Regions from separate parts of the Pseudomonas sp. MLB6B genome, predicted to be linked through region 3. Evidence: predicted binding sites of a transcription regulator. Region 3 holds the regulator's gene; each other region holds the start of a gene.
What was found. The regulator sigma-54, encoded in region 3, starts transcription at its own class of promoters, with help from an activator protein. The targets are predictions, from matches to a motif close to ANTGGCATNNANNTTGCTNT.

Region 1 (10,629 bases), 520 kb from region 3:
GGCGTTGCGCATGATGTTGAGCACCGCCTGGATCATCTGCTCGCGGTCGATCAGCACGTCGGGCAGGCTCGGGTCATAGTCGCGCACCAGGGTGATGCCACCTTGGCTTTCGGCGTCGATCAGGCTGCACACGCGCTCCAGCACCTCGTGGATGTTGGTCATCGACAGTGAGGGCAGTTTGTTCGAACCGAGCATGCGATCGACCAGGTTGCGCAGGCGGTCGGCCTCTTCGATGATCACGTCGGTGTAGTCGCGAAGGCCGTCTTCGGGCAGCTCGCGGGCCAGCAACTGCGCTGCGCCGCGGATGCCGCCCAGGGGGTTCTTGATCTCGTGGGCCAGGCCGCGCACCAGCATCTTGGTGGTTTCCTGCTTGCTCAGCTGGGCCTCCTCCTTGGTGATGCGCAGCAACCGGTCGCGCGGGTGCACTTCGAGCAGCAGCAGGGTGGTGCCCTGGTGCAGGATGGGCGTCACGGCATAGTCGACGGTGATGCTCTGGCCGTTGAGCGAGGTCAGCAGCGCTTCGCGTTTGGTGAACGGGTGCGCGTGCTCGACCGCCTGGCGCAGGGCGCTGAGGGCCTCGGCGGATTCGGTGAACAGCTCGCTGATGAATTGCCCATGGCTGCGCTGACCGCTGACGGCCAACAGCATTTCGGCGGCCGGGTTCATGTACTCCAGGCGCAGTTCGGCATCGAGCAGCAGCGTGGCGGTGGTCAGGTTGTCCAGCAACAGTCGGTGCTGCGCGTCGCTGATGGTCATGGCAAGGGTGACCTCTATTACCGCAGTGCGGGCGCATTGGGCGCGTGATGCCCCGATCGGGCCAGGGTAGGAGCGCAGAGGCTCGGCATGCAGCTGCAAAATGCAAGAAACAAACCAAGGCTCTGAAAAGAAGCGGTATTTTCTGACTCAGGCCCTGAAAGCGGGCGATTCGGACCGGGAATCAGGCGGTCGATGGAACAAAGTGGACCGTCTGCCCCGGTCATGCACCCTAGTGTGCACCAATATAGGGCTTTGTTTCAGAGAGGGTCGCAAAGTCTGCCCGCTGCGCGTTGCAGGGCCAGTTGATGCAGTGCGGTGCCTGCACGTTCGGCCAGCGCATCGGCCACCACCCGCTTGCAGTCGCCCGGCCGTTGCCGATCGAAGCGTTGCAGGCCGGCGAGTAGCTGATGCTGCAGGTTGTCGAGCTGGGGCCGTAGCGCGTTCTTCAGGTCCAGGCGCGGCGTATCCGGCGCCCGTTGCTCGCGTTCCCAGCGGTTGAGCAGGGCGTACTGCACCAGCTTGCCGGCTTCCATCTGGTCGGCGAAGAAGCCTGCCGCCCGCTGTGCGTCGAGGTCATGGTCGGCAGCTGCTTCGCGGACCTGGGTCAGGATCTGCTGCTCGCGCGGCAGGTCTTGCACGGGCAGATTCTGGTCCCACTTGAGCAGGGCTACGCCGTCGGCCAGGGCCAAGCGGTTTTCGATGGTGTCGAGCAGGATGTCCAGCGGGGTCTTGGGTTTGCTCGAAGAGGCACAGCCGGACAGGCTGAGGACCAAGAGCAAGGTAAGGGTGATGGAACGCATGAAAGGCTTCCTCGAGTGGTGGGCCATCGAGTGTGCCTGGTTCTTCCAGAGCGCTTTTGTAGGAGCCTTCCCATATGCCTGACAGCTGAAACAACAACGGCCTTCCGAAGAAGGCCGTTGTGGACGAACGTGTCGACGCCTGGCGTCTAGCGCATCAAACGCTGTAGTACAGGTCGTATTCCAGCGGGTGGACGAAGGTGCGGACCTTGATCTCTTCTTCGGACTTCAGCTCGATGTAGGCATCGATGAAGTCGTCGGAGAACACGCCGCCCTTGGTCAGGAACGCGCGGCCCTTGTCCAGCTCTTCCAGGGCTTCTTTCAAGCTGCCGCAGACCTGTGGGATTTCCTTGGCCTCTTCGGGCGGCAGGTCGTACAGGTTCTTGTCGGCGGCGTCGCCTGGGTGGATCTTGTTCTGGATACCGTCCAGGCCGGCCATCAGCAGTGCGGCGAAGCACAGGTACGGGTTGGCCGCCGGGTCCGGGAAGCGCGCTTCGATACGGCGGGCTTTGGGGCTCGACACGTAAGGAATGCGGATCGAAGCGGAACGGTTGCGGGCCGAGTAGGCCAGCATCACTGGCGCTTCGAAGCCTGGCACCAGGCGCTTGTAGGAGTTGGTGGCCGGGTTGGTGAAGCCGTTCAGAGCCTTACCGTGCTTGATGATGCCGCCGATGAAGTACAGGGCGATGTCGGACAGGCCGGCATAGCCTTCGCCGGAGAAGGTGTTCTTGCCGTCTTTGGAGATCGACATGTGCACGTGCATGCCCGAGCCGTTGTCGCCGTACAGCGGTTTAGGCATGAAGGTAGCGGTCTTGCCGTAGGCATCGGCCACGTTGTGCACGCAGTACTTCAGGGTCTGGACTTCGTCGGCCTTGGTGACCAGGGTGTTGAACTTCACACCGATTTCGTTCTGACCGGCAGTGGCCACTTCGTGGTGGTGCACTTCGATGACCAGGCCCATCTCTTCCATGGCGTTGCACATGGCGGTACGGATTTCGTGGTCGTGGTCGCACGGCGGAACCGGGAAGTAGCCGCCTTTGACGGCAGGGCGGTGGCCCTTGTTGCCGCCTTCGACGTCCTGGTCGGTCATCCACGAGCCTTGCTCGGAGTAGATCTTGAACATCGAGCCGGAGATGTCCGACTTGAACTTGACCTGGTCGAAGATGAAGAACTCCGGCTCCGGGCCGACGAACACGGTGTCGCCGATGCCGGTGGTCTTGAGGTATTCCTCGGCGCGCTTGGCGATGGCGCGCGGGTCGCGGTCGTAGCCCTGCATGGTGGACGGCTCGATCACGTCGCAGACCAGGATCAGGGTCGGCTCTTCGGTGAACGGGTCCAGCACGGCGGAGGTGTCGTCCGGCAGCAGGATCATGTCGGAGGCTTCGATGCCTTTCCAGCCTTCGATGGAGGAGCCGTCGAACATCTTGCCAGCTTCGAAGAAGTCGTCTTCCAGCGCGTCGCGAGCCGGCATGGTGACGTGGTGCTGTTTGCCTTTGGTGTCCGTGAAACGCAGATCAATCCATTTGACGTCATGATCTTTGATGAGTTGAACCGACTTCGACATGCTGTCCTCCGGTGGGTCTGGAACGCGGTTGGCCGCGACCTGGAAAAGGGTGTTGCCGGGCACGGATAGTCGGCCAAGCTTACCTGCCTCACAAGGGAGCAATTTGCATGCCAGTGCCCAAAAATGGCGAGGGCGGGATAAAAGGCGGCGGATTGGGGCATCTACAAGTACATGGGCCGTCAATAGCGCACCTATTCGAGGCAAGAAACGCGCTGTATGCACCAATGTAGTGCGACTGTAGGAGCGGCTTCAGCCGCGATGGGCCGCAACGCGGCCCCAACTCTGGCAGCACATGTATTTCCTGTCATAAGGAGGTTGGGGCGTTCGGGGTCGCTGCGCGGTCCATCGCGACTGAACCGGAGCGCCGGCCGGTCGCCTACAGAGTCCTTATTGCACGGGGCCTTCAGTCATGCGCAAACAGATTTTGTGCAAAAAATGCTCAAACATCGGAACATTTCCGATATAATCCGCGCCCCTCATTTTTCGGTGAGCCCATCGCGCCCTGTGACCATGAAACTGATCGTCAAAGTCTTCCCAGAAATCACCATCAAGAGCCGGCCGGTGCGCATGCGCTTCATCCGCCAGCTCGCGAAGAACATCCGCGCCGTGCTCAAGGACCTCGATCCCGAGCTGGTGGTGGAGGGTGTCTGGGACAATCTCGAAGTGGTCACCCGCCTCGAGGACGAGAAGGTCCTGCGTGAAATGATCGAGCGCCTGAGCTGCACGCCGGGCATCGCCCATTGCCTGCGCATCGAGGAATACCCGCTGGGCGACTTCGACGACATCGTCGCCAAGTGCCGCGCGCATTTCGGCCACCTGCTGGCCGGCAAGCGCTTCGCCGTGCGCTGCAAGCGCGGCGGCCACCACGATTTCAGTTCCATGGACGTCGATCGCTACGTCGGCAGCCAGCTGCGCCAGCAGTGCGGCGCCGCCGGCATCGACCTGAAGAACCCCGAAGTATTGGTGCGCATCGAAATCCGCAACCAGCGCCTGTACATCATCCACGGCCAGCACCAGGGCATGGGCGGCTACCCGCTGGGCGCTCTGGAGCAGACCTTGGTGCTGATGTCCGGTGGCTTCGACTCCACCGTGGCGGCCTACCAGATGATGCGCCGCGGCCTGGTCACACATTTCTGCTTCTTCAACCTCGGCGGCCGCGCCCACGAACTGGGCGTGATGGAAGTCGCGCATTTCCTGTGGAAGAAGTACGGCAGCAGCCAGCGCGTGCTGTTCATCAGCGTGCCGTTCGAGGAAGTGGTGGGGGAGATTCTCGGCAAGGTCGACGACCGTTACATGGGCGTGACCTTGAAGCGCATGATGTTGCGCGCCTCTAGCCGCATCGCCGACCGTCTGGAGATCGATGCGCTGGTCACCGGCGAGGCGATTTCCCAGGTCTCCAGCCAGACCCTGCCCAACCTCTCGGTGATCGACCAGGCCACCGACAAGCTGGTGCTGCGCCCGCTGCTGGCCAGCCACAAGCAGGACATCATCGATACCGCCTACCAGATCGGCACCGCCGACTTCGCCCGGCACATGCCCGAGTACTGCGGCGTGATCTCGGTGAACCCGACCACCCGCGCCAAACCGGACCGGGTCGTCCACGAAGAACAGCATTTCGACATGGCCGTGCTCGACAGCGCGCTGGAGCGTGCCCGCTTCGTCTCGATCGACAACGTCATCGACGAGCTGGGCAAGGACATCGAGATCGAGGAAGTGGCCCAGGTATTGCCTGGCCAGATCGTCATCGACATCCGCCACCCCGACGCCTTGGAAGACCAGCCGCTGGAAATCGACGGCATCGAGGTGCAGGCCATGCCGTTCTACGCAATCAACAGTCGCTTCAAGCAGCTCGACGAGACCCGTCAGTACCTGCTCTATTGCGACAAGGGTGTGATGAGCCGTTTGCACGCACACCACCTGCTCAGTGAGGGACATGCCAATGTGCGTGTTTATCGTCCGGCATAAGACCCCAGGGCTGTATGGCGGCAGCATCCGCCATCGCCCTCCCGACCAACGGGCCCACTGAGTCATATCGCTTCATATTTGGCCGCTAAGCTGGCGGCAACCGAATCCTCTGCTCGAGATGCTTTTGTGATCGAAAATCTGCGTAACATCGCCATCATTGCCCACGTCGACCATGGTAAGACCACCCTGGTAGACAAACTCCTGCGTCAGTCCGGCACCCTGGAGCGCGGCGAGCTCAACGACGAGCGCGTCATGGACTCCAACGACCAGGAAAAAGAGCGCGGCATCACCATTCTGGCGAAGAACACCGCCATCAACTGGAACGGCTACCACATCAACATCGTCGACACCCCCGGCCACGCCGACTTCGGTGGCGAGGTGGAGCGTGTGATGTCGATGGTCGACTCCGTGCTGCTGCTGGTCGACGCGCAAGACGGCCCTATGCCGCAAACCCGCTTCGTGACCAAGAAGGCCTTCGAAGCCGGCCTCAAGCCGATCGTCGTGATCAACAAGGTCGACCGTCCGGGCGCGCGTCCTGACTGGGTGCTAGACCAGATCTTCGACCTGTTCGACAACCTCGGCGCCACCGACGAGCAGCTGGACTTCCAGGTCGTCTACGCCTCGGCCCTGAACGGCATCGCCGGTCTGGACCACACCGCCATGGCCGAAGACATGACCCCGCTGTACCAAGCGGTCATCGACCACGTGCCTGCCCCGGCGGTCGACCGTGACGGTCCGTTCCAGATGCAGATCTCCGCACTGGACTACAACAGCTTCCTCGGCGTCATCGGCGTCGGCCGCATCGCCCGTGGCCGCATCAAGCCGAACACCCCGGTGGTCGCCATCGATGCCGACGGCAAGAAGCGCAACGGCCGTATCCTCAAGCTGATGGGCCACCATGGTCTGCACCGTGTGGACGTCGAAGAAGCCCAGGCCGGCGACATCGTCTGCATCAGCGGTTTCGACGAGCTGTTCATCTCCGACACCCTGTGCGACCCGACCGCCGTCGAGGCCATGAAGCCGCTGACCGTCGACGAGCCAACGGTTTCCATGACCTTCCAGGTCAACGATTCGCCGTTCTGCGGTAAGGAAGGCAAGTTCGTCACCAGCCGCAACATCAAGGACCGTCTGGACAAGGAACTGCTCTACAACGTAGCCCTGCGCGTCGAAGAGACCGATTCCCCGGACAAGTTCAAGGTCTCGGGCCGTGGCGAGCTGCACCTGTCGGTACTGATCGAAACCATGCGCCGCGAAGGCTTCGAGCTGGCCCTGGGCCGTCCTGAAGTGATCATCCGCGAAGTGAACGGCGTGAAGCAGGAACCGTTCGAAAACGTCACCATCGACATCCCTGAGGAATCCCAGGGCAAGGTCATGGAAGAGATGGGCCTGCGTAAAGGCGACCTGACCAACATGGTCCCGGATGGCAAGGGCCGTGTGCGCCTGGAATACAACATCCCGGCTCGTGGTCTGATCGGTTTCCGTAACCAGTTCCTGACCCTGACCAACGGTGCAGGCATCCTGACTTCGATCTTCGATCGCTACGACAACGTCAAGTCCGGCCACATGTCCGGTCGCCTCAACGGCGTTCTGGTGTCGGTCGAAACCGGCAAGGCCCTGACCTACTCGCTGGAAACCCTGCAAGCGCGCGGCAAGCTGTTCGTCGAGCACGGCCAGGAAATCTACGGTGGCCAGATCATCGGTCAGAACAGCCGCGACAACGACCTGGGCGTCAACCCGACCAAGGGCAAGAAGCTCGACAACATGCGTGCTTCGGGTAAAGACGAAGTCATCGCCCTGGTGCCGCCGGTTCGCTTCACCCTGGAACAGGCCCTGGAATACATCCAGGAAGACGAGCTGTGCGAAGTCACGCCGAAGTCGATCCGCCTGCGCAAGAAGATCCTGGACGAAGGCGAGCGTACCCGCGCTGCCAAGAAAGCCAAGAACTGAGTGAGTTCTGGCTGAATGAAAACGCCCCCGGTCGAAAGGCCGGGGGCGTTTTTGTTTGTCCGGGTTTTGCCGCTCGCCTCAGGCGGCGCAGCGACCGTATGCGCCCGTCCTCAGCGCACCTGCGCCTTGGGCTTATACGCACAATACCCCGGCCGCGGCCCGACCCGTGGATGGTTGCGGCAGGTGTCGGGGCGCTTGTCGTAGATGGTGCACAGGCGGCTCTTGCGATCCAGGTACAGGCAGTCGTCGTTGCTCATGCGGGTGAGGGTGAAGATGCCGGACTTCTGGTTGAAGCGCTCGACGATGCCATCTTTCTGCAAACGTTTGGCGATAGCCTTGGGTGGCTCGCTCTTCTCGAACTCGTCGACCACGCCGATGCGCACCAGGTCGTTGATCTTCACTTCCACGGGCAGGGTGCAGCAGGTCGAATGGCAGCCACCGCACATGTGGCTGGTGTAGCGCTGCCAGGTTTCCAGGCGGTCGACTTCGGCGGCGGCAATCAGGGTGCTTTTCATTAGGTCAGGGCGTACAGGTAGGCGGATCAGGGTCCAGGGCGCGCGATCATACCGGAGTTGCTCAAAATGTGAACAACCTTTCGCCCGAATGGCCTCAGGCCATCAACCCGGACGAACCGTCGGCGGCGCTCTGGGTCGAAGCGTCTAGTCTCACCACTCTTCCTTTCTCGAAGCCTCCGTCAATCTTTCCGAGGATGTCGTATGCCCCAGGAACCCCAGGACCGCGCAACACGTGACGCCGAGGTGGCCGAATTCCGCGCCGCCGTACTGGCCAAGCTGACCTATTCGGTCGGCAAGGACCCCGAGCACGCCTTCGAGCACGACTGGTTCGAAGCCGTGGCACTGGCCGCCCGTGACCACATGGTCGAGCACTGGATGGACCACACCCGGCGCGCCTACCGGCGCAACCAGAAGCGGGTGTACTACCTTTCCCTGGAATTCCTCATCGGCCGGCTGCTCTACGACAGCCTGAGCAACCTCGGCCTGCTCGACGTCGCCCGCGAGGCCATGGCCGGTCTGGACGTGGACCTGGAGCGCATCCGCCTGCTCGAACCCGACGCGGCGCTGGGCAACGGTGGCCTGGGCCGCTTGGCGGCCTGCTTCATGGAAAGCATGTCCACGTTGGGCATCGCTGCCCACGGTTACGGCATCCGCTACGAACACGGCCTGTTCCGCCAGGCCATCGTCGACGGCTGGCAGCAGGAACAGACCGAGAACTGGCTCGACTTCGGCAACCCCTGGGAGTTCGAGCGGCCCGAGGTGATCTACCCGATCAGCTTCGGTGGCGGTGTCGAAACCCTGACCGACGACAACGGCGAGCAGCGCCAGGTCTGGACGCCGGGCGAAACCGTGCGCGCCGTGGCCTACGACACGCCCGTGGTGGGCTGGCGCGGGTCGAGCGTCAACACCCTGCGCCTGTGGCGCGCCCGCGCCTTGGAAGAGCTGCACCTGGAGCGCTTCAACGCCGGCGACCACCTGGGCGCCGTGGCCGAAGTGGCCCGCGCCGAGAGCATCTCGCGCGTGCTGTACCCGGCCGACAGCACCGAGGCCGGCCAGGAGCTGCGTCTGCGCCAGGAGTACTTCTTCGTCTGCGCCTCCCTGCAAGACCTGTTGCGCCGGCACCTGAACATGCACGACAGCCTGCTCAACCTGCCCGATTCCGCAGCGATCCAGCTCAACGACACCCACCCGTCCATCGCCGTGGCCGAGTTGATGCGCCTGCTGGTCGACCAGCACGAAATTCCGTGGGACAAAGCCTGGGAAATCACCGTCGGCACCTTGGCCTACACCAACCACACCCTGCTGCCCGAAGCCCTGGAAACCTGGCCCGTGGCACTGATGGAGCGCATGCTGCCGCGACACATGCAGATCATCTATCTGATCAACGCCCACCACATCGACGCACTGCGCGCCCAGGGGCAGCACGATTTCGACGTGTTGCGCGCCGTGTCGCTGATCGAAGAGGACAACGGCCGGCGCGTGCGCATGGGCAACCTGGCCTTCCTCGGTTCGCACAGCGTCAATGGTGTGTCGGCGCTGCACAGCCAGTTGATGAAGAGCACGGTGTTCGCGCAACTGCACAAGCTCTACCCGGACCGCATCAACAACAAGACCAACGGCATCACCTTCCGCCGCTGGCTGTACCAGGCCAACCCGCAACTCACCGAGATGCTGGTCGACACCCTCGGCCCCGAGCTGCTGGACGATCCGCAAACGCACCTGCCCAAGCTCGCGCCCAAGGCCGACGACCAGGCTTTCCGCGCCCGCTTCGCCGCCCAGCGCCTGCACAGCAAGAACGCCCTGGCCAGCATCATCCAGGAACGCGTCGGCGTCACCGTCAGCCCCGAGGCGCTGTTCGACGTGCAGGTCAAGCGCATCCACGAGTACAAGCGGCAGTTGCTCAACCTGTTGCACACCGTGGCGCTGTACCAGGCCATCCGCGCCGAGCCGAGCGGCGACTGGGCGCCGCGGGTGAAGATCTTCTCCGGCAAGGCGGCGGCCAGCTACCACCAGGCCAAGCTGATCATCAAACTGACCAACGACATCGCTCGGGTGGTGAACAACGACCCGACCGTGCGCGGCCTGCTGAAAGTGGTGTTCCTGCCCAACTACAACGTCAGCCTGGCCGAAAGCATCATTCCGGCGGCGGACCTGTCCGAGCAGATCTCCACCGCCGGCTACGAGGCGTCGGGCACCAGCAACATGAAGTTCGGCCTCAACGGCGCGCTGACCATCGGCACCCTGGACGGCGCCAACGTGGAAATGTGCGAGCACGTCGGCGCCGAGAACATGTTCATCTTCGGCCTGACCGCACAGCAGGTGCAGGCGCGCAAGCGTGACAACGACTTCGGCGCCGGCGCCGCACTGGGCGCTTCGCACCGGCTCAACGACGTGTTTCAGGCGATCCGCAGCGGCGTGTTCTCGCCCGACGACCCGTCGCGCTACGCAGGCTTCATGGACGCGCTGGTCGACTACGACCGCTTCCTGGTGTGCGCCGACTTCGACGCCTACTGGGATGCCCAGCGCCGCGTCGATGCGCTGTGGAACACGCCTGAGGACTGGTGGCGCATGGCGGTGCTCAACACCGCGCACATGGGCTGGTTCTCGTCCGACCGCACCATCGGCGAATACGCCAGCGACATCTGGAAGGCCTTGGACTGAACCGTTTCACCCTCGCGGCCCCGTGCTGCGGGGGTGATGAACTCCCCCCGCGAAGCGCCGTCTGATCGCCCAGGCGCGTCGCTTTGCTCGCTAGCGTGCCGCTCTCCCTGTAAACTGCGGGGGTTTTTCTCCCCCAATCCCGTCGGAGCCATACATGTCTCGCGTTACCCTGAGTCGCTATTTGATTGAGCAGACCCGCAGCAACAACACTCCTGCCGATCTGCGCTTCCTGATCGAAGTGGTGGCGCGTGCGTGCAAGGAAATCAGCCATCACGTCTCCAAAGGTGCTTTGGGCGGTGTGCTGGGCAGCATGGGCACCGAAAACGTGCAGGGCGAGGTGCAGAAGAAGCTCGATGTCATCTCCAACGACATCCTGCTCGAAGCCAACGAATGGGGCGGTCACCTGGCCGGCATGGCGTCCGAG
Region 2 (10,629 bases), 2.1 Mb from region 3:
CTGGCCTGGATCGATCTCCAGGTTTTCCAGGATCGACAGGTAGTCGACGCGCTGGCTCGGGTCCATGGGCGCGGTGACCTGCACCGACCCGCCGTCCAGCGCCTGGGCCACACCGGGGCCGAGCAGCTCGTTGACCTTGTCGACGATGTGTTTGGCGGTGGTGAAGTCCGGCCGGTTGAGGTTCAACGTCAGGCTGTTGCCCTGGTTGAAGCCGCTCGGCACGGTGCGTTCGACCGAAGCGCCGCCCGGGATGCGCCCGGCCGACGGTACGTTAACGGTGATGCGCGAGCCGTCGCGGCCTTCGGCGTCGAAGCCGCCGACCACCAGGTTGCCCTGGGCGATGGCGTAGACGTTGCCGTCGATGCCCTTGAGCGGCGTCATCAACAGGCTGCCGCCGCGCAGGCTCTTGGAGTTGCCGATGGACGACACGGTGATGTCGACCATCTGCCCCGGCTTGGCGAACGGCGGCAGGTCGGCATGCACCGACACCGCGGCGACATTCTTCAACTGCACGTTGCCCGACCCTGGCGGCACCTTGATACCGAACTGGGCCAGCATGTTGTTGAAAGTCTGCAGGGTGAACGGCGTCTGGGTGGTCTGGTCACCCGTGCCGTTCAGGCCCACGACCAGGCCGTAGCCGATCAGCTGGTTGCTGCGCACGCCGGAAATGCTGGCGATGTCCTTCAGACGCTCGGCCTGCGCGGCGAACGCACAGCACAGCAGAAGGGTCGCGGCGAGCAGCTGCCTTGGGTTGAGCATGGTCATCGTTCTCAGAAGGGCCAGAGCGGGCTGAGGAAGAAGCGGTCCAGCCATCCCGGCTGGCTGGCATCGGCGAAGGAGCCGGTGCCCGAATAGGTGATGCGCGCATCGGCGACCCGCGTGGACGGCACGGTGTTGTCGGTGGCGATGTCGTCGGCGCGGATCAGCCCGGCGATGCGCACCAGCTCGTCGCCGGTGTTGAGCGTCAGCCATTTCTCGCCGCGTACCGAGATGATGCCGTTGGGCAGCACGTCGGCCACCGTCACCGTCACCGAACCGGTCAGGGTGTTGCCCTGGTTGGCCTTGCTGTCGCCCTTGGTGGTGCGGTCGCCGTTGTAGCCGGCGTTGAGCGACAGGTCGCCGCCGCCGAACGGGTTGTTGGTAGTGCCCGAGCCGCCGAACAGCGACGTCAGACCGAGGTTGGCCTTGCTGTTCTTGGTGAGCTGGGAACCGGCGTTCTTGCTGGCCGAGGTGCGTTCGTTGAGGGTGATGGTGATGATGTCGCCCACGCGGAAGGCTTTGCGGTCGGTGTAGAGGTTCTGCTCGAACCCGGCCTGATAGATCGAGCCGTTGTTGGCGGCGGCCGGCAACGGGGTGCGCGGCAGCACCGGGGCGTAGTACGGATCGTTGGGCTTGGCCGCGGGCGCCACGCACCCGGACAGCAGGACCACGCCCCCCAGGGCGAACACGGACAACAGACGACTCATGACGCTTACCTCACGGTGTATCGGGCGCGGGAACGGATCGGTGATCAAAGCTGCTGGGTGACGAACGAAAGCATCTGGTCGGCGGTGGAGATGACCTTGGAGTTCATCTCGTAGGCGCGCTGGGTGGTGATCATGTTGACCAGCTCTTCCACGGTGCTGACGTTGGAGTTCTCCAGAGTCATCTGCTGGGTGGTGCCCAGGCCGTTGAGGCCCGGCGTACCCACCTGCGGCGCGCCGCTGGCGGCGGTTTCGAGGAACAGGTTGCTGCCGATGGCCTGCAGGCCGGCCGGGTTGATGAAGTCGGCGGTCTGGATGTTGCCGATCACCTGCGAGGCCGGGTTGCCGGCGGTGGTGATCGACACGGTGCCGTCCTGGCCCACGGTGAAGGTCTGTGCGTCGTTGGGCACGACCACCGCAGGCTCCAGGGCGAAGCCGCTGGCGGTGACGATCTGGCCGTCGGAGTTCAGGTGGAAGGTGCCGTCACGGGTGTACGACACCGTACCGTCGGGCTGCAACACCTGGAAGAAGCCGCGACCGTTGACCGCCATGTCCAAGGGGTTTTCGGTGGTTTGCAGGCTGCCGGCGGTGAAGCTCTTCTGCGTGCCGACCACGCGCACACCGGTACCGACCTGCAAGCCCGAAGGCAGCTCGCTGTCCTGGGTCGATTGCGCGCCGGGCTGGCGTTTGACCTGGTACAGCAAGTCCTGGAATTCGGCGCGGTCGCGCTTGAAACCGGTGGTGGACACGTTGGCCAGGTTGTTCGATACCACGGCCAAATTGGTGTCTTGGGCAGACAGACCGGTCTTGGCGACCCACAGTGCTGGAAGCATCTCGTTCTCCTCGTGCGCCGGATTTTCGGCACCCGTTCAAGTGTTATCAGCCTATTTGCAAAACACGCGCCATGGCTTCATCGCCTTCTTTGGCCGTGTTCATCATCTTGATGTGCAGCTCGAATTGCCGGGACAGCGCCAGCACCGAGGTCATCTCCTCGACGGCATTGACGTTGCTCGCCTCGAGAAAGCCCGACACCACCTTGACGTTGACGTCGGCGTCGGCCGCTTGCCCGCTGCTGGTGTGGATCAGGCCATCGGTGCCCTTGACCATGCCTTTGGTGTCGGGGTTGACCAGCTTCAGGCGGTCGACCACCGCCAGCACGCGCGGGTCTTCGCCCATGCCGCGGATGCTGATGGTGCCGTCTTCGCCCACTTCGATCTTCTGCTCGGGCGGCACCGCGATCGGCCCGCCATTGCCCATCACCGCCATGCCGTTGCCGGCGCGCAGCACGCCCAAGGCATCGACGTTGAGGCTGCCGGTGCGCACATAGGCTTCGCTACCGTCGGGAGCCTGGACGGCCATGAAGCCGGGGCCGGAGACGCTGACGTCCAGATCACGGCCGGTCTCGATCATGGCACCGGCGCTGAAGTCAGTGGCCGGGCGCTCGGTCATGGCATAGGCGCGCGACGGAAAGCTGTCGCCGAACACCGGCATCGAGCGCGCCTGCTCCAGATCGCGCTGGAAGCCAGTGGTGGAAATGTTCGCCAGGTTGTTGGCGTGGGCCTGTTGCGCCAGGGCGTTCTGGCTGGCACCGGTCATGGCCACGTAAAGCATCTTGTCCACGGGGAATCCTCTGTGCGCGTAGCGAAACGTTGTCGCCTCGTGCAAGCCTTAGCAATTATCGAACCAGGTTTGCCAAAGCCCGTGTTTACTGGGATTTGACGAGGATGGCTGTGCGATGGCGTCAGTTTGTCGGCAAAGGTTTGCCGGAAGGGAATTGCCGGGAGGGGAGATTGTCCGGCATCGAAGGGTGGCGTCAGGTGTGGAGGCAAGTGGAGAGGGTCATGGCGCTGGAGGCATGAGGGTCATGCCTCAGCACCCATGCTCGGTGCTTGGGGTTCGTCGCTCGATGCTTCGTATCGTGGGGCTCCGTCACCGCCTGCCATGCAGCGATCGCCAACGCTACCGCGCGCGGCAACCGGCGTTGTTGAACGGCCCGGCGTGCCAGATCCAACCGTCGCCGGGCTTGTGCTGGCTGCACATGTAGCGGCCGGTGAGTTTGCTTTGCCAGAGGAAGAACGGCGCGGGGGCGGCCTGTACACAAGTGTGGGCCAACAGCAGAAGAAGCGCAGTGAAGGTAAAGCGTTTCGACATTGGCATGGGGCTCGGGTGGGTGTTTGCCTGAAGAGGGTTCATTGGCAGCCACCAAGGCTTGCGCCTTGGATCGCGGCTAAAGCCGCTCCTACACGGGAACGGTGCACTACAGAAGCGACCCACTGCAGAAGCGACTCACTACAGGAGCGCCTTACCGTGGGAGCGGCTTTAGCCGCGATGGCCGGCAACGCCGGCCCATCCCAGCTACCGCGATCGGCCAGGAAACCGTGCTGCCAGCGTAGGACCGGGACGAGGCGTTGGCCCACAGAAACAAGGCCATGCGCCTCACCCCTCACCCACCCATCAGGTCATCTGGATGATGGTCTGCAACACAGTGCTTTCGGTCGAGATGGTCTTGGCGTTGGCCTGGTAGTTGCTCTGCGCCTTGATCAGATTGACCAGCTCACCGGTCAGGTCGACGTTGGAGTCTTCCAGCGAGCCGCCGGCGATCTTGCCGAAGGTGCCGGTGTCCGGCTCACCGACCACCGCCACGCCCGAGTTGTACGACTCGCGCCACGCCGTGCCACCGACCGGGGTCAGCCCTTGCATGTTGGCGAAGGTGGCGACGGCGACCTGGCCGATGACTTTGTCACGACCGTTGGTGAAGTTGGCGAACAGGTTGCCGCTCTGATCGACCGTCAGGCCGGTCAGCTCACCGGTGGAATAGCCATCTTGATCCTTGGCGGTGGTCGCCGAGGCCGCGTTGTACTGCGTGGTGGCGAGCATGTCCAGGCCGACGCCGCCGTCATTGGCGACAGCGCCGTTGCTGGCCCAGGCGCCAGCAGCGTTCTTCGCGGCCGGTACCCAGTTGTCCATCTTGAACGTCTTGTCGGTAGCGATGCTCATGCCGCCCGCGACCGGGCCGGCGGCCATCGAAGCGGTGTCGAGCGAGCCGTCGGACTTGAACGGCAGGGTGTTGACCAGCGGCGTGGTGTTGGTCGGATCGGCCGGATTGCGACCGTTGACCGTGGTGTACATGGTCCAGGCGTTGTTGACCGTGTCGCGCACGAAGTACTGGTTCAGCTGGTGCAGGTTGCCCTGGCTGTCGTACAGGTCGGTGTTGAACGTGTAGTTGTAGGTCTTGACGTCGGACGGGTCGAACGGCGTGAGCGCAGGCGCAGCTTCCGTGGAGTTGAGGTTCAGGGTTTCGCTGACTTTCGACGTGGCACGGGGCGCCAGGTTGCCGGTGTCGATCTTCAGATCGGTCAGCGCGCCGCGTACGATCTGGCCGTTGGCATCGACCGGGTAGCCCTGCAGGGTCGCGCCGGAGGCGTTGACCACCTTGCCTTCCTTGTCGCTGTAGAAAGCGCCGGCACGGGTATAGATGCGCGAGCCGTTGTCGCTCATGGCGAAGAAACCGTCGCCGTCGATGGCCAAGTCCAGGCTCTTGCCGGTGCCGACGATGTTGCCGGTGGTGAACTGCTGCGACACCGCGTCGGTGCGCACGCCGCTGCCGACCTGGGTACGGCCGCTGGTGCCACGCACGGAAGAGGCGTACTGGTCGGCGAATTCGGCACGCGAGGCCTTGAAGCCGGTGGTGGCGGAGTTGGCGATGTTGTTACCGGTGACGTTGAGGGCCTTGTTGGCCGCGTACAGCCCGCTCAGTCCAATATTGAAAGACATTTACTCACTCCTGCCGACGGGGTCGGCCCTCAGATTCCGATCATTTGTACTTTCGACAGGGCAACGCTGCCCATCCCTGCCAGGTTCAACATCATTTCGCTGCCGTTCACGCCCGTAGTGACGCTGTTGACCTTGGCCGGCAAGTTGGTGGTCATGGCCGTGGCCGTGCCCTTGATGTCGGCGGTGGCCTTGAAGCTGTACACACCCGAGGCCACGGCCTGGCCGGCATCGTCGAGGCCGTCCCAGGTGAAGTCGGCCAGGCCGCTGGCCTTGCTGCCCAGGTCGATGCTGCGCACCACATCGCCCTTGTCGTTGTAGACGTCGACCTTCACCGAGGTGCTGGAGCCGGTGACGTTGACCGAGCCGGTCAGCGACTGGCCGGCTTCGACATTGGCCTTGTCGGTCTGCACCACCACGTTGCGCCCCACCAAGGAGGAGGCCTGCAATGCGGTGGAGGACTGGAAGCCCTGGAGAATGCTGTTCACGGAGCTATTGAGCGTCTGCATGCCTTCCAGGCTGCTGAACTGCGCCAGCTGTGCGACGAACTCGCCGTTCTCCTGTGGGTCGAGCGGGTTCTGGTTCTGCATTTGTGTGGCGAGCAGCTTGAGGAACGCGTCCTTGCCCAGCGCGCTGCCGGCCGCACCCGTGCTGCCGTTGGTGGCGTCGGTGCTCTTTTGCAGCGATGTCAGGTAAGCCGAGCCGGTGGTGGCGGTCGTGGTCGTCATGTCGATATCCCAATTACTGACCCAGCGTCAGCACTTTCTGCATCATGGTCTTGGCCGTGTTCATCAACTCGGCGTTGGTCTGGAACGAGCGGCTGGCGGAAATCATGTCGGCCATCTCCTGCACCACGTTGACGTTGGGGTAATAGACGTAGCCGTCCTTGTTCGCCGCCGGGTGGTTGGGTTCGTAGCGGGCCTGCAACTCGCTCTGGTCTTCGACGATGCCGCTGACCTGCACGCCCTGCCCGGCCTGGCCCTGGTCCTCGAACAAAGATTGCCCGGCGCCGCTTTGCGCCTGTTCGAAGGTGGTGGCGAACACCGGATGCCGCGCGCGGTAGGTCTGGTCGATGCTCGACGACACGGTTTCGGCGTTGGCGATGTTCGAGGCCACGGTGTTGAGGCGCGTGTTCTGCGCGCTCATGCCGCTACCGGCGATGTTGAAGACGTTGGCAAGGGACATGGTCACTCTCCGCGCAGGGCCGACACCAGCCCTTTGAATTTGTTGTTGAGCAGGGTGAAGCTGGCCTGGAAGTCGAGGGCGTTCTGCGCGTAGTTGGACTGCTCGACCTGGGCGTCGACGGTGTTCTGGTCGATCGACGGTTGGGTCGGAATCCGATACTTGAGCGAATCGTCGGCGCTGGCCAGGCCTTCGGCCTCGATGTGCCGACCGTTGGTGCGGTTCAGGGCGATGCCGCCGCTGTTCTGCTTGTTCGCTTCGGCCGCCAGCATCGACGAGAAGTCCAGGTCGCGCGCCTTGTAGTTGGGCGTGTCGGCGTTGGTGATGTTGTTGGCCAGCACCTCGGCGCGCTGGGCACGGAAATTCATCGCCTGCTGGTGGATGCCGAGCGCTTTGTCGAAGTTGATGCTCATGTCTGGAACCTGCGCGGGTTGACCGAAGATCGTTTGAGACTGAGATAGCAAGGGTTGTGCCAGATCGGCAAAAGCGTTGAAGTACGTGGGGTCGATGCCAGCAGCGGACGAACCGTCAGCGGGAAAAGCGGCAAAGTGCTGCCGGCTTGGCGGCAAACAGCGGCAAATCGGCGGGATTGCAGCGGGAAAATCAATTTTTTGACGGGGCGTCGATCGACTGGCGTGCTGGCGGTCGAACGCCCATCAACGAAAAAGCCAGCGCATGGGCGCTGGCTTGGAAGATGAAGCGGTTAGCTACTTGGCCTGATAGATGATGCCTGGGCTGCACTGCACCATCTGGAAGTGGTCCGGCAGGCCGTTGAGCGCTTCGGAAGCGCCGAGGAACAGGTAGCCGCCCGGCTTCAACGTGCCGTGGATGCGCATGAGGATGTCCTTCTTCACCTGGGCGGAGAAGTAGATCAGCACGTTGCGGCAGAACACCACGTCGAACTTGCCCAACGCCGCGTAGCTGTCGAGCAGGTTGAACGAACGGAATTCCACGCGGCTGCGGATCGCCGGCTTGACCGCATAGCGCCCTGCCCCCTTGCTGTCGAAATAGCGCTGCAGGCGCTCGGGCGACAGACCGCGAGCGATGGCCAGGCTGTCGTACTCACCGGTGCGGCAGTTGTTCAGCATCAAGCTGGAGAGGTCGGTGGCGACGATCTGCGCGCCCATCTTCAGCTGGCCGAGGTTGCTGCGCTCGAACTCGTCGAGGGTCATCGACAGCGAGTACGGCTCCTGACCCGACGAGCAGGCCGCCGACCAGATGCGCAGGCGTTGGCCGGGGTTGTTCTTGATGAACTCGGGGATGACCCGGTTCTTCATCACCTCGAAGGGGTAGGTGTCGCGAAACCACAGGGTTTCGTTGGTGGTCATGGCGTCGACCACCTGCTCGCGCAAGCCACTGCGCGGCTGGGTCTGGATGCGCTGCACCAGCTCGCTGAGCGACTTGATGCCCTGCTGCTCCATCAGTTTGTTGAGGCGGCTGGAGACCAGGTATTGCTTGTTGTCGCCCAACAAGATGCCACAGGCTTTTTCCAGGAAAACCCTGAATTGCTCGAAATCGGTAGTAGCCGTAGACACTGTCGCCGCCTCATTCTCAATCTTTGACACCGGGGGCCGGACCCCCGGTCGTTTCAGTGCGTCGCCTTGATCCGGTCGACGACCCGCTGGGCGAGGTCGTCAGGCCTGAACTTGGCGAGGAAATCGTCCGCACCGACCTTCTTCACCATCGCCTGGTTGAATACGCCGGATAGCGAAGTATGCAGGACGATGTGCAGCTTTTGCATGCGCGGATCGCTGCGGATGGCGGCGGTCAGCGTATAGCCGTCCATTTCCGGCATTTCGATGTCGGAGATCATCATCAGGAACTCCTCTTCCGGATGCTTGCCCTCATCGAGCATCTTGTGCAGATAGTCCAGCGCCTGACGGCCATCGTTGAGCGCGATCACTTCCACGCCCACCGTCTGCAAGCAGCGGCTGACCTGCTTGCGCGCCACCGACGAATCGTCGACGGTAAGCACCCGCAGCATCACGGCCTTGTCCTGCACCTCGGCGTCGATCACACCTTCCGACACCGCTTCGGAGGTCGGCGCCACTTCGGCCAGCACCTTCTCCACGTCGATGATCTCGACCATCTTGTTGTCCACGCGGGTCACGGCGGTCAGGTAATGGTCGCGACCGGTGCCGCGGGGTGGCGGGTGGATCTCTTCCCAGTTCATGTTGACGATGCGCTCGACCGAGTGCACGAGGAAGCCCTGGGTCTTGGTGTTGTACTCGGTGATGATCACGAAGCTGTTGCACAGCTCTTCTTGCAGACCCGGCAGGCCGGTGGCCATCGACAGGTCAAGGATGGGGATGGTGGCGCCGCGGATGTTGGCCACGCCACGCACCACCGGATGCGACCTGGGCAATAGCGTCAAGGGCGGGCATTGCAGCACCTCGCGCACCTTGAACACGTTGATCCCGTAAAGCTGTGCGCCGTTGAGGCGAAACAGCAGCAGCTCGAGACGATTCTGCCCGACCAGCTGCGTGCGCTGGTTGACCGAATCCATTACACCCGCCATGCCCGACTCCTTCACACCTGATGCCCTGATACCAAGTCGGCACGGGCTTTGCTTTTTTGAGCGTCATGCCTATGAAAACGACAAATTTCCGACGACTGACGCGGCTGACCACCTTGCTGGCGGCTCTGTGCCTGTGGGCACCCGGCGCCAGGGTGCTGGCGCAGGCGTTTACCTCGCCTGAACAACTTATCGGCGTGACTCAGGGATTTCTTGAGTTCAAGGTCGAGGATTATCTTGCGAGCACGCAAACCCCCGGACGCTACGAGGTGGCGGTCAACACGCTCGACCCGCGCTTGCGCATGCCCGAGTGCAGCCAGGCCCTCGACGCATCGCTGGAAAGTCCGGCGACACCCATGGGTCGTGTCACCGTGCGCGTGAGCTGCGCCGGCGGCGGTCCGTGGACGGTGTTCGTGCCCGCCACGGTCAAGCTGTTCCGCGACGTGGTGGTGATGGTGCGCCCGCTCAAGCGCGAAAGCGTGGTGGGCGAAGGCGACGTGGCCCTGCGCGAGCGCGATGTCGGCAGCCTCGGCCAGGGCTTCATCACCGAACTGGACCAAGTGGTGGGCATGAAGCTGTTGCGGCCCACCGTGCTCGACCAGGTGTTGACGCCGCAGCATTTGGAACAGGCCGAATTGATTCGCAAGGGCGACCATGTGGTGATCATCGCGCGCAGCGGCACCTTGAGCGTGCGCATGCCGGGCGAGGCTTTGAGCAAGGGCGGCCTGGCCGAACAGATCCGTGTGCGCAACCTCAATTCCAAACGGGTGATCAAGGCGCGGGTGACGGCGCCGGGGCAGGTCGAAGTGGCAATGTAAGTGGCGATATCGGACCGGTGGGGATGACGCCAGGGCCAATGGGCTGGCGCTAGCCTGAGGCCTTTCTTAAACTGTGCGGCACCGCACACCGTGGGCTCGCCGATGGGCGGCCGTGCAGTGGTGCCTAAAGTTTTTCCAGGGGTGGCCGAAAACAAGGCAAGCGTCCATATCCCCAGAGGTTTTCGATCATGGTCATTGATTTCAATCGTTTGAACAATCCGCCGGCCGTGGCCGGCGGAACCCGCAGCACCGCCGCCACCGGTCCTGCCGAAAAACCAGCGGTCGCCGACCAGGCCAAGGCCAGCAGCGCCAGTGGCGAAGCGGTCCATCTCAGCCAGGAGGCGCAACAGTTGAAGACCATCACCGACAAGCTGCGCGATCAGCCCGTGGTGGACAGCGCGCGCGTAGCGCAGCTCAAGCAGTCCATCGCCGATGGCAGCTATCAGGTCGATGCGGGCCGTGTCGCCAGCAAGATGCTCGATCTCGAGAACCAGCGTTGAGTCCACTCCGCTGATTCGAAGGGTATGGCCTGTGTTTCACCTGACCTGAGCTGCATTGGACGGCTCCGGCACGCAGCGACGCGAGCGCACCCTCGGCGCAAGCAGTGCCGGCAGCACCGCGCGCGGATGCGGCAGATTCGAGCGAGATCGATTTCACACAGGACCTAGCCATGCACGACACCACCCTGCTGCACCTCATCGAAGACGACATCGCCCCCGCCCAAGAACTGCTCGAGCTGTTGCAGGGTGAAGCGGTGGCCCTGCATGGGCGCGACATGGCCGTGCTGGAGACGATCCTGGCGCGCAAGCAGTCGCTGATCGTACTGCTCGAACAGCACGGCCGCCGCCGCACGCAACTGCTCGCCGAGCTGGGCCTGTCG
Region 3 (10,629 bases):
GGTGTCGTCGAGGATACGGCCCTTGGATAGCGCGATGGTCAACATGGGAAACGTCGTTCCTTAAGCGGCTGCTGCCGGCCAGGCCCACAGGCCCGGCCGTCTTCGATTCGGCTGGCGCGTCCTTGCGCCGAGACAGACTAGCCCGGCACGCGACGGATCTTCGCGCCCAGCATCTGCAGTTTTTCTTCGATGCACTCGTAACCACGGTCGATGTGGTAGATGCGGTCGATCAGCGTGTCGCCTTCGGCGACCAGTGCCGACAGCACCAGGCTGGCCGAAGCGCGCAGGTCGGTGGCCATGACCGGCGCACCCTTGAGCTGCGGCGTGCCGGTGACGATGGCGGTGTTGCCTTCGACTTGGATTTGCGCGCCCATGCGGTGCATTTCGTAGACGTGCATGAAACGGTTCTCGAAGATCGTCTCGATCACCGCGCCCGTGCCTTCGGCGATGGCGTTGAGCGAGATGAACTGCGCCTGCATGTCGGTCGGGAACGCCGGGTATGGCGCGGTCCGCAGGTTGACGGCCTTGGGCCGCTTGCCGTGCATGTCGAGGCTGATCCAGTCGTCGCCGGTTTCGATCTCGGCGCCCGCTTCCTTGAGCTTTTCCAGCACCGCTTCGAGGATGGTCGGATCGGTGTCCTTGAGCTTGACGCGACCGCCCGTCACGGCAGCGGCAACCAGGTAGGTGCCGGTCTCGATACGGTCGGGCATGACGCGGTAGGTAGCCGAGTGCAGACGCTCGACGCCATCGATGGTGATGGTGTCGGTGCCGGCACCCTGGACGTTGGCGCCCATGGCGTTGAGGAAGTTGGCCAGATCGACCACTTCCGGCTCGCGTGCCGAGTTCTGCAGCACGCTGCGACCGCGCGCCAGGGCGGCGGCCATCATGATGTTCTCGGTGCCGGTGACGCTCACGGTGTCGAAGAAGAAGTGCGCGCCACGCAGCCCGCCTTCCGGCGCCTTGGCCTTGATATAGCCGCCTTCGACCTCGATGGTCGCGCCCATCGCTTCGAGGCCGCGGATGTGCAGGTCGACCGGACGCGAGCCGATGGCGCAGCCGCCCGGCAGCGCCACTTCGGCCTCGCCGAAGCGCGCGACCATGGGGCCGAGCACCAGGATCGAGGCGCGCATGGTCTTGACCAGCTCATAAGGCGCGACCAGGGTTTTGATGGTGCGCGGATCGATTTGCACGGCCAGCTTTTCGTCGATCACAGGCTCGATGCCCATGCGCCCGAACAGCTCGATCATGGTGGTGATGTCGTGCAGGTGCGGCAGGTTGCCGACCGTGACCGGCCCATCGGCCAGCAGGGTCGCGGCCAGAATCGGCAGGGCAGCGTTCTTCGCCCCGGAGATGCGGATCTCGCCATCGATGCGAGTGCCGCCAGTGATAATCAGTTTGTCCATTGGTGTCTCGCCGCCAAGTTGGCTCAGGTGCGCTCAGCCCAGGCTGCGCTGCTGAAAAATTTCATGGTGACCGCGTGGATGCTGCCGTCGGCGATCCAGGGGTTCAGGTGAGCGTAAATCGCTTGCTGACGCTTGACCGGGCTCTGGCCGGCCAGCTCGTCGCTGATCACGTTCAGCTGGAAGTTGCAGCCCTGGCCTTCGACTTCAACCAGGGTTCCGGGCAATTTCTGTTCAAGGAAGCTCTTAACGTCTACGGCCTGCATGCTCAACCTCAATCGGCGCCCAGTGCGCGGGGGTCGGCCATCATACAAAAAAGCCCCTCGCCTGCGAAGCCCAACGAGGGACACGCTGACCGAGGGGCCTCGGGTCTGTACGAAAAGCCTTGATACTTGGTCATGCTGCGTTGAAAACAGACTGGATCGCCAGCCCGGGCTAGGCGCCCCCATCAAAATGCTCACGCACTACAGCACGCTCCGCTCTCTCACCTGTTTTCGCGGGGCCGCCATTGGCCTTGCCTGACCGGCGTCTCAAGACTTTTCATACAGACCCTGCGCATTCGCCATCAATCGCCGCTGAGCACCTCGCCCAGGTCGTAGACCTCGGCGATTCCACGCATCTCCTGGGGCAGCCCGCGCAGCTCCCAGAACTTGCCGGCGGCCTCGGCGTCCCGCATGAAGCTCAGCAGCAGGGCCAGGCCCACACTGCTGGAGCGGGTGACGGCCGAGCAGTCGAGCACCATGCGCGACTCGCGGCTGGCGGCGATCAGGGCCTTGCCCTCGCTGCGCAAGGCCGCGCCGGTGGTGTAGTCGAGCACGCCACTCAAGCGCAGCACGCCCGGCTTGTCCATGCTGACGGCGGCTGCAGTCATTTGACGGCCTTGTCCGGCGAGCTGTCGGCAGTCTGCTTGGCCTTGGCCACTTCGCCCGCCCAACCGTCGATGGTCTTGTCCAGGTCGTTGCCGTTGCGCTGCATGGCGTCGGCGAACTGATCGCGGAACAGCTTGCCGATGTTGATGCCGTTGACGATGACGTTACGCACTTTCCATTCGCCGCCAAGCTTGACCAGGGTGTACTGCACGGGGAAAACCGCGCCGTTGTTGCCCGATACTTTCATGCCGACGCTCGCGCGGTCGCCGTCTTCGCTGCGCGCGGGATCGACAGTGATGCCCTGGTTGTTGTATTCGAGCAAGGCGTTGCCATAGAACTGCATCAGGCTGCGCTTGAAGTTTTCTTGGAAGCGCTGCATCTGCGCAGGGCTGGCCTTGCGCGAATACTTGACGGTCATGATGCTCTTGGAAATGCCGTCGGCATCCACCACGGGGCCCAGAATGCCGTTGAGGGCGTTGTAGAACGCCTGCGGATCGGACTTGTAGCGCGCCTTGTTGGCTTGCAGGTCCGACAGCAGCGCGTCGGTGGTGCTCTTGATCACTTCATGGGCCGACTGCCCGGGGGCGGCCATCGCCAGCATCGGTAGGCAGGCCAGGATGACCAGCAGGCCACGTCGCAGCATCGAAATCATGGAAACTCCTTAATTAGCCGGGGCGGCTTCTTTTGCGTCTTTACCAACCGAGTTGAGCAGGAACTTGCCGATCAGATCTTCCAACACCAATGACGACTGGGTGTCGTGGATGGTTCCGCCGTCCTTGAGCACCTGGTCTTCGCCTCCGACGCTGATGCCGATGTATTTCTCGCCCAGCAGGCCAGCGGTGAGGATAGAAGCGGTGGAGTCGGTGGGCAGGTTGTTGACGCCCTGCTCCAGTTCCAGGGTGACGCGACCGGTGAAGCTGTCGCGGTCCAGGTCGATGGCGGTGACCTTGCCGATGGCGACGCCGGCCATGGTGACCTTGGCACGCACGGTCAGGCCGGCGATGTTGTCGAAGTAGGCATAGACCTTGTAGGTGTCGCTCGCAGGGCTGGCCGACAGGCCGCTCACGCGCAGGGCGAGGAGCAACAACGCCAGAATCCCGGCCAGCAGGAACAGGCCGACACCGATTTCCAGGGTGCGGTTTTGCATCAGAAGTCTCCAAACATCAGGGCGGTCAGGATGAAGTCCAGACCCAGGACTGCCAGCGAGGCATACACTACGGTCTTGGTCGTGGCACGGCTGATCCCCTCTGACGTGGGCTCGCAGTCATAGCCTTGGAACACGGCGATCCAGGTGACCACGAAGGCGAACACCAGGCTTTTGATCACCCCGTTGAGCACGTCGTCGGTGAACGACACGCTGTTTTGCATGTTGGCCCAGAACGAGCCTTCGTAGACGCCGAGCCAGTCCACGGCGACCCACGAGCCGCCCCAGATGCCCACCACGCTGAAGATCAGCGCCAGCAGCGGCAGGGAAATGAAGCCGGCCCACAGCCGTGGTGCGACGATGTACTTGAGCGGGTCTACGCCGATCATTTCCAGGCTCGACAGCTGCTCGGTGGATTTCATGTTGCCGATTTCGGCGGTCAGCGCCGAACCCGCACGCCCGGCGAACAGCAAGGCCGTGACCACCGGCCCCAGTTCGCGCAGCAAGGTCAGGGCGATCATCTGCCCCACCGCCTGTTCGGAGCCGTACTTGGTGAGGATGCTGTAGCCCTGCAGTGACAGCACCATGCCGATGAACACGCCCGACACGGCGATGATCGCCAGGGACATGACGCCCACCGAATAGAGCTGCTTTACCAGCAACTGGAAACCACCGCCGGTGCCACGGCCTAGCAACGCGTTGAACAGGAATAGGCAGGAGCGCCCCAAAATGGCGACGACATCGATGGCCGCGCGGCCAAACAGGCGGATACGTTCGAGAATGGATGTCTTGCGCATCAACGCGCCCCCAGCAAAGCGGCGCGATAGTCGGACGCAGGAAAATGGAAAGGCACCGGGCCGTCTGGATCGCCTTTCATGAATTGGCGAATGCGCGGATTGTCGGAGTTCATCAGCTCGTCCGGCGTGCCTTGGCCCAGCACCTGGCCGTCGCCCACGACATAGATGTAGTCGGCGATGCTGGCGGTTTCCGCCAGGTCGTGGGAGACCACGATGCTGGTGATGCCCAGCGCGTCGTTGAGCAGACGGATCAAGCGCACCAGTACGCCCATGGCGATCGGGTCCTGTCCGACGAAGGGTTCGTCGTACATGAGGATCTGTGGGTCCAGGGCGATGGCCCGAGCCAGCGCCACCCGGCGCTTCATGCCACCGGACAGTTCGTCCGGGCGCAGGTTGATGGCGCCGCGCAGACCGACGGCCTGCAGCTTCATCAGGACGATGTCGCGGATCATCTCTTCGGGCAGCTCAGTGTGCACACGCAAGGGAAACGCGACGTTCTCGAACACGTCGAGGTCGGTGAACAACGCACCGCTCTGGAACAGCACGCCCATCTGCTTGCGCGCATCGAACAGGTCGGCGCGCGACAGGCTCGGTAGGTTCTGCCCGGCCACCCACACTTCGCCCTTGGCCGGACGCAGCTGTGCGCCCATCAGGCGCAGCAGCGTGGTCTTGCCGCAGCCCGAGGGGCCCATGATGCCGGTCACCTTGCCACGGGGAATGCGTATGTCGACGTTGCTGAAAATACTGCGCGAGCCGCGCTGGAAGGACAGGCCCTTCAACTCGACCGCGTAGGCGCTATCCCCACTCATCTAGACTCCTTGCGATACAGCCCAGTGTTCATGGACGCGCGTCCTCATCAGGAAGACACAAGCGTCGCGGGCGGGCCGGTTAGCCGCGAACTATACCACCGCGCCGAAGCCCTTCCCAAGGCTACTGCCCGAGCATTCAGGCTATCGACAGTAAGGGAAAGTTTCAGTCTGACGATCAAAGGTGAGGGTTTTGTGCATTGCAGCTATAATCGCCGCCTTTCCCGCAAGCCATACGTTTCGACCATGAGCCAATCCAGCGAGCTAATCCATTCCGCCCAGCGCACTTTGCGTCTCGAGCTTGAAGCCGTGCAGGGCCTGCAAGCCCGCATCGATGGCGAATTCGTGCGTGCGTGCGAACTGATCCTGGCCAGCAAGGGCCGTGTGATCGTGCTGGGCATGGGCAAGTCAGGGCACATCGGCAGCAAGATCGCCGCCACCCTCGCCAGCACCGGTACCCCTGCGTTCTTCGTGCACCCGGCCGAAGCCAGCCACGGCGACATGGGCATGATCACCCGCGACGACGTGATCCTGGCCCTGTCCAACTCTGGTACCACGGCCGAAATCGTCATGCTGCTGCCGCTGATCAAGCGCCTCGGTACGCCCCTGGTGAGCCTGACCGGCAACCCGCAATCGACCCTGGCCCTGTCCGCCGCCGCCAGGCTCGACGCCCGCGTCGAGCACGAAGCCTGCCCGCTCAACCTGGCGCCGACCTCCTCCACCACCGCAGCCCTGGTGCTGGGTGACGCCCTGGCCATCGCACTGCTCGAAGCGCGCGGCTTCACGGCCGAAGACTTCGCCTTCTCGCACCCGGGTGGCGCCTTGGGCCGCCGCCTGCTGGTCAAGGTCGAAGACGTGATGCACGGCGACAGCGCGCTGCCGGTGGTAGAGCGTTCCACCCTGCTCAAGGACGCGCTGCTGGAAATGTCGCGCAAGGGCCTGGGCATGACCGTGGTGCTGGAAGCCGATGGCACCCTGGCCGGCATCTTCACCGACGGCGACCTGCGCCGTGCGCTGGACGGCAACATCGACGTGCACGCCACGCCCATCGAGGCGGTGATGACCTCACACAGCAAGACCGTCACTGCGCAGATGCTCGCGGCCGAGGCGCTCAAGCTCATGGAAGACTACAAAATCAGTTCACTGGTGGTGGTGGACGCCCACGATCGCCCCGTCGGTGCGCTCAACATGCACGACCTGCTGCGCGCTGGAGTAATGTGATGAACCCGGATCTGTTGCAACGTGGCAAAGCGATCAAGCTGGCCGTCTTCGATGTCGATGGTGTGCTTACCGACGGTCGCCTGTACTTCCTCGCCGACGGCAGCGAGTTCAAGTCGTTCAGTACCCTCGACGGGCAAGGCATCAAGATGCTGCGTGCCAGCGGTGTGATGACCGCGATCATCACCGGTCGCTCCAGCCCGGTCGTGGAACGGCGCGCCCGCAACCTGGGTATCGACCACCTGTTCCAGGGCCGCGAAGACAAGCTGGTTGTGCTCGACGGCTTGCTAGCGGAACTGAACCTGAACTATGAACAGGTTGCCTACCTGGGAGACGACCTGCCCGACCTGCCGGCGATTCGCCGCGTCGGCCTCGGCATGGCGGTGGCCAACGCCTCGCCATTCGTGCGTCAGCACGCCCGCGGCATCACGCTCGCGCGCGGCGGCGAAGGCGCCGCAAGGGAGTTCTGCGAACTCATCATGCAGGCCCAGGACACGTTGGACACTGCCCACGCCCATTACCTGTAGAGCTGCACATGTTTAGCAAAAAAGCCAAGAACATCGTTCTGTTCAGCGTGATCGCCGCCCTGCTGGGCGCCGTGGGCTACTGGAATCTGAGCCCGGAAAGTTTCCTCGACGACACGCCACAGGCGCAGGTCGACGAGAACGCGATCGACTACTATGCGATCAACGCCCACAGCGTGCAGTTTCTGCCCGACGGCAAGCGCCAGTACGAAATGACCGCTGACAAGATCGAGCACGTCAAGGCCAGCGAAGTCACTCTGGTGACCCAGCCGGACCTGCAGATGTACCGCGGCACCGCCTTTCCCTGGCACATCCAGAGCGAGCACGCCGAGGTCAATCCCGATGGCACCGAGGTGGAACTGATCGATTCGGTCAGGATCGCCCGCACCGATGAAAAGAACCGCGACACGCTGATCACCAGCAGCCGCATGACCGTGTTCCCGCAGAAGCAATATGCGCAGACCGAGCAAGCCGTTAGAATCGACGGCGCCGGTGGCACCACTACGGGCACAGGCATGAAGGCGTACTTGAAAGACGGCAGGATGGACCTGCTGTCCAACGTAAGAGGACAGTATGAGGCTCGTTAAAACCCTTCCCCTTTTGCTCAGCCTGAGCGCAGCACTGGGTAGCGCGAGCGCTTGGGCCCTGCCGACCGATCGCGACAAGCCGATCCGCATCCAGGCCGACAACGCGCACCTGGACGACAAGCAAGGCGTGGCCACCTACACCGGCGATGTCATCATCACCCAGGGTTCGATGATGATCAAAGGCAATACCGTGACCATCACCCGTGCGGCGTCCGGCGACATCGACGTGCTCACTTCGGTCGGCAACCTGGCGTATTTCGAGCAGCAACAGAGCGCAGCCAAGCCTGACAAGATGAAAGGCTGGGCAGTGACCATCCAGTACCAGGCGCAGAAAGACCTGGTCGTGCTCACCGATCGCGCCAAGGTGGAAAACGAAGGCAACACCACCGAAGGCGAGAAGATCGTCTACAACACCAAGTCCCAGATCGCCACAGCGGGCCGTGGCGGCAACGTCACCGCACCGCGCCAGCGTATCGACATGGTGATCCAGCCGAAGAAGAAGGCCGAGTGATGGCAACCCTCAAAGCCCAACATCTGGCCAAGAGCTATAAAAGCCGGCAGGTCGTTCGCGACGTCAGCCTGTCCATCGACAGCGGTCAGATCGTCGGCCTACTCGGGCCCAACGGCGCGGGCAAGACCACCTGCTTCTACATGATCGTCGGCCTGGTCCAGGCCGATCAGGGTCGGGTGCTGATCGACGATCTCGACGTCAGCCACCAGCCCATGCACGGCCGCGCCAAGGCCGGTATCGGCTACCTGCCACAGGAAGCGTCGATCTTCCGCAAGCTGTCGGTGGCCGACAACATCATGGCCATCCTCGAGACCCGCAAGGAGCTCGACGGCGACGGCCGGCGTCAGGCGCTGGAAAGCCTGCTGCAGGAATTCCACATCACCCACATCCGTGACAACCTCGGCATGAGCCTGTCGGGCGGTGAGCGTCGCCGCGTGGAGATCGCCCGTGCGTTGGCGACCGCGCCGAAATTCATCCTGCTCGACGAACCTTTCGCCGGGGTCGACCCGATTTCCGTGGGCGACATCAAACAGATCATCCATCACCTCAAGGCCAAAGGCATTGGCGTGCTGATCACCGACCACAACGTACGTGAAACGCTCGACATCTGCGAAACGGCATACATCGTCAACGACGGTCAGCTGATCGCCGAGGGCGATTCGGCTACCATCCTGGCCAACGACCTGGTGAAAGAGGTCTACCTGGGACACGAGTTCAGACTGTGAATGTTCGGCGGGCGTGCCCGCCGCATTGATCGAGGCTGGATCGCACTTTATTTGACACAGCGCCCTAGGCAAACGTTACAGTTTCAGGCATACAACTTGCTTAAAATTGGCGCCGCGGCGCCCTCGTGTAGTGGATGGCGCTTGCGCGCCGGCGAACAAGGTAATTAGCCCCAGCCATGAAACCATCGCTCGTCCTAAAAATGGGCCAGCAACTGACGATGACCCCGCAGTTGCAACAGGCCATTCGTCTGCTCCAGCTTTCCACTCTGGATCTTCAGCAGGAAATCCAGGAGGCCCTGGAATCCAACCCGATGCTCGAACGCCAGGAAGAAGGCGAAGACTTCGACAACAACGATCCCATGGCCGACAACGCCGAAAGCAAGCCTGCCAGTGAAGCGCACGACACTTCCTTCCAGGAGACCACCACCACGGTCGAGAACCTCGAAGAAGGGGATTGGGGCGAGCGCATTCCCAACGAGCTGCCGGTCGATACGGCCTGGGAAGACATCTATCAGACCAGCGCCAGCAGCCTGCCCAGCAACGACGACGACGAGTGGGACTTCACCACCCGCACCTCGGCCGGGGAAAGCCTGCAAAGCCATCTGCTGTGGCAGCTCAATCTGGTGCCGATGTCGGACGTCGATCGCATGATCGCCGTCACCCTGATCGACAGCATCAACCCCCAGGGTTACCTGGAAGACTCCCTCGAAGAAATCTGCGAGGGGTTCGATCCCGAACTGGACATCGAACTCGACGAAGTGCAGGCGGTGCTGCACCGCATCCAGCAGTTCGAACCTGCCGGCATCGGCGCCACGAGCCTGGGCGAGTGCCTGCTGCTGCAACTGCGCCAGCTGCCGGCCAATACGCCGTGGATGGCAGAGGCGCAGCGCCTGGTCAGTGACTTCATCGACCTGCTCGGCAGCCGCGACTACAGCCAGCTGATGCGCCGCATGAAGCTCAAGGAAGACGAGCTGCGCCAGGTCATCGAGCTGGTGCAAAGCCTCAACCCGCGCCCGGGCTCGCAGATCGAGTCAAGCGAACCCGAATACGTAGTGCCCGACGTCATCGTGCGCAAGGACAACGAGCGCTGGCTGGTGGAACTGAACCAGGAAGCGGTGCCGCGCCTGCGGGTCAACGCGCAGTACGCAGGCTTCGTGCGCCGCGCCGACACCAGTGCCGACAACACCTTCATGCGCAACCAATTGCAGGAAGCGCGCTGGTTCATCAAGAGCCTGCAAAGCCGCAACGAAACGCTGATGAAGGTGGCCACGCAAATCGTCGAGCACCAACGTGGTTTCCTCGACCTGGGCGACGAGGCCATGAAGCCGCTGGTCCTGCACGACATCGCCGAAGCCGTGGGCATGCACGAGTCGACCATCTCCCGGGTCACCACGCAGAAGTACATGCACACGCCGCGCGGTATCTATGAGCTGAAATACTTCTTTTCCAGCCACGTCAGCACGGCCGAAGGCGGCGAATGTTCGTCCACGGCAATCCGCGCGATCATCAAGAAACTGGTGGCGGCGGAAAATCAGAAAAAGCCATTGAGTGACAGCAAGATCGCTGGTTTACTGGAGGCTCAAGGCATCCAGGTAGCACGTCGCACCGTCGCCAAGTACCGCGAGTCGCTGGGCATCGCGCCCTCCAGTGAACGCAAGCGGCTGATGTAACGCCTGGATGTGCCACAGCGTTTCAGTGGCAGGTGCAACACCTGCCTCTTTATGCACGGCAATAAGGAGAAGCTGTATGCAAGTCAACATCAGTGGACACCATGTAGAAGTCACCCCACCCCTGCGCGATTACGTGGAGCAGAAGCTCAAACGTCTGGAGGGTCATTTCGACAAGATCACCAACGTGCAGGTCATCATGAAAGTCGAGAAGCTGCAGCAAAAAGTCGAAGCGACGCTGCAGATTCCTGGTGGTGAAGTGGTTGCCAACGCAGAACACGAAGACATGTATGCAGCGATCGATGCGCTGGCTGACAAGCTTGATCGCCAACTGAAAAAACACAAGGAAAAACAGCAAAGCCTGCTGCAAGGCGCAGCGGC

Region 1: the regulator sigma-54 is predicted to act here: its motif matches at 3,213-3,232, upstream of glnA (glutamate--ammonia ligase).
Region 2: the regulator sigma-54 is predicted to act here: its motif matches at 6,874-6,893, upstream of flgB (flagellar basal body rod protein FlgB).

What each region holds. Positions count from the first base shown of each region.
Region 1 covers NZ_CP199313.1:350,835-361,463, reverse strand. Annotated here, with positions in the region: gene glnL (nitrogen regulation protein NR(II)) at 1-756, opposite strand, end outside; gene ACSMEV_RS01460 (chorismate mutase) at 1,014-1,556, opposite strand; gene glnA (glutamate--ammonia ligase) at 1,711-3,117, opposite strand; gene thiI (tRNA uracil 4-sulfurtransferase ThiI) at 3,628-5,082, shown strand; gene typA (translational GTPase TypA) at 5,209-7,029, shown strand; gene ACSMEV_RS01440 (YkgJ family cysteine cluster protein) at 7,140-7,544, opposite strand; gene ACSMEV_RS01435 (glycogen/starch/alpha-glucan phosphorylase) at 7,746-10,205, shown strand; gene ACSMEV_RS01430 (class 1 fructose-bisphosphatase) at 10,360-10,629, shown strand, end outside.
Region 2 covers NZ_CP199313.1:2,362,274-2,372,902, reverse strand. Annotated here, with positions in the region: gene ACSMEV_RS10480 (flagellar basal body P-ring protein FlgI) at 1-759, opposite strand, end outside; gene flgH (flagellar basal body L-ring protein FlgH) at 771-1,466, opposite strand; gene flgG (flagellar basal-body rod protein FlgG) at 1,511-2,296, opposite strand; gene ACSMEV_RS10465 (flagellar basal body rod protein FlgF) at 2,343-3,083, opposite strand; gene ACSMEV_RS10460 (hypothetical protein) at 3,423-3,614, opposite strand; gene flgE (flagellar hook protein FlgE) at 3,918-5,237, opposite strand; gene ACSMEV_RS10450 (flagellar hook assembly protein FlgD) at 5,267-5,962, opposite strand; gene flgC (flagellar basal body rod protein FlgC) at 5,976-6,419, opposite strand; gene flgB (flagellar basal body rod protein FlgB) at 6,422-6,829, opposite strand; gene cheR (protein-glutamate O-methyltransferase CheR) at 7,124-7,951, opposite strand; gene ACSMEV_RS10430 (chemotaxis protein CheV) at 8,005-8,934, opposite strand; gene flgA (flagellar basal body P-ring formation chaperone FlgA) at 9,000-9,749, shown strand; gene flgM (flagellar biosynthesis anti-sigma factor FlgM) at 9,938-10,249, shown strand; gene ACSMEV_RS10415 (flagella synthesis protein FlgN) at 10,420-10,629, shown strand, end outside.
Region 3 covers NZ_CP199313.1:4,450,874-4,461,502, forward strand. Annotated here, with positions in the region: gene hisG (ATP phosphoribosyltransferase) at 1-45, opposite strand, end outside; gene murA (UDP-N-acetylglucosamine 1-carboxyvinyltransferase) at 138-1,403, opposite strand; gene ACSMEV_RS19660 (BolA family protein) at 1,427-1,666, opposite strand; gene ACSMEV_RS19665 (STAS domain-containing protein) at 1,966-2,271, opposite strand; gene ACSMEV_RS19670 (MlaC/ttg2D family ABC transporter substrate-binding protein) at 2,268-2,921, opposite strand; gene mlaD (outer membrane lipid asymmetry maintenance protein MlaD) at 2,931-3,416, opposite strand; gene mlaE (lipid asymmetry maintenance ABC transporter permease subunit MlaE) at 3,416-4,210, opposite strand; gene ACSMEV_RS19685 (ATP-binding cassette domain-containing protein) at 4,210-5,019, opposite strand; gene ACSMEV_RS19690 (KpsF/GutQ family sugar-phosphate isomerase) at 5,263-6,237, shown strand; gene ACSMEV_RS19695 (KdsC family phosphatase) at 6,237-6,761, shown strand; gene lptC (LPS export ABC transporter periplasmic protein LptC) at 6,770-7,345, shown strand; gene lptA (lipopolysaccharide transport periplasmic protein LptA) at 7,332-7,856, shown strand; gene lptB (LPS export ABC transporter ATP-binding protein) at 7,856-8,581, shown strand; gene ACSMEV_RS19715 (RNA polymerase factor sigma-54) at 8,758-10,251, shown strand; gene hpf (ribosome hibernation-promoting factor, HPF/YfiA family) at 10,328-10,629, shown strand, end outside.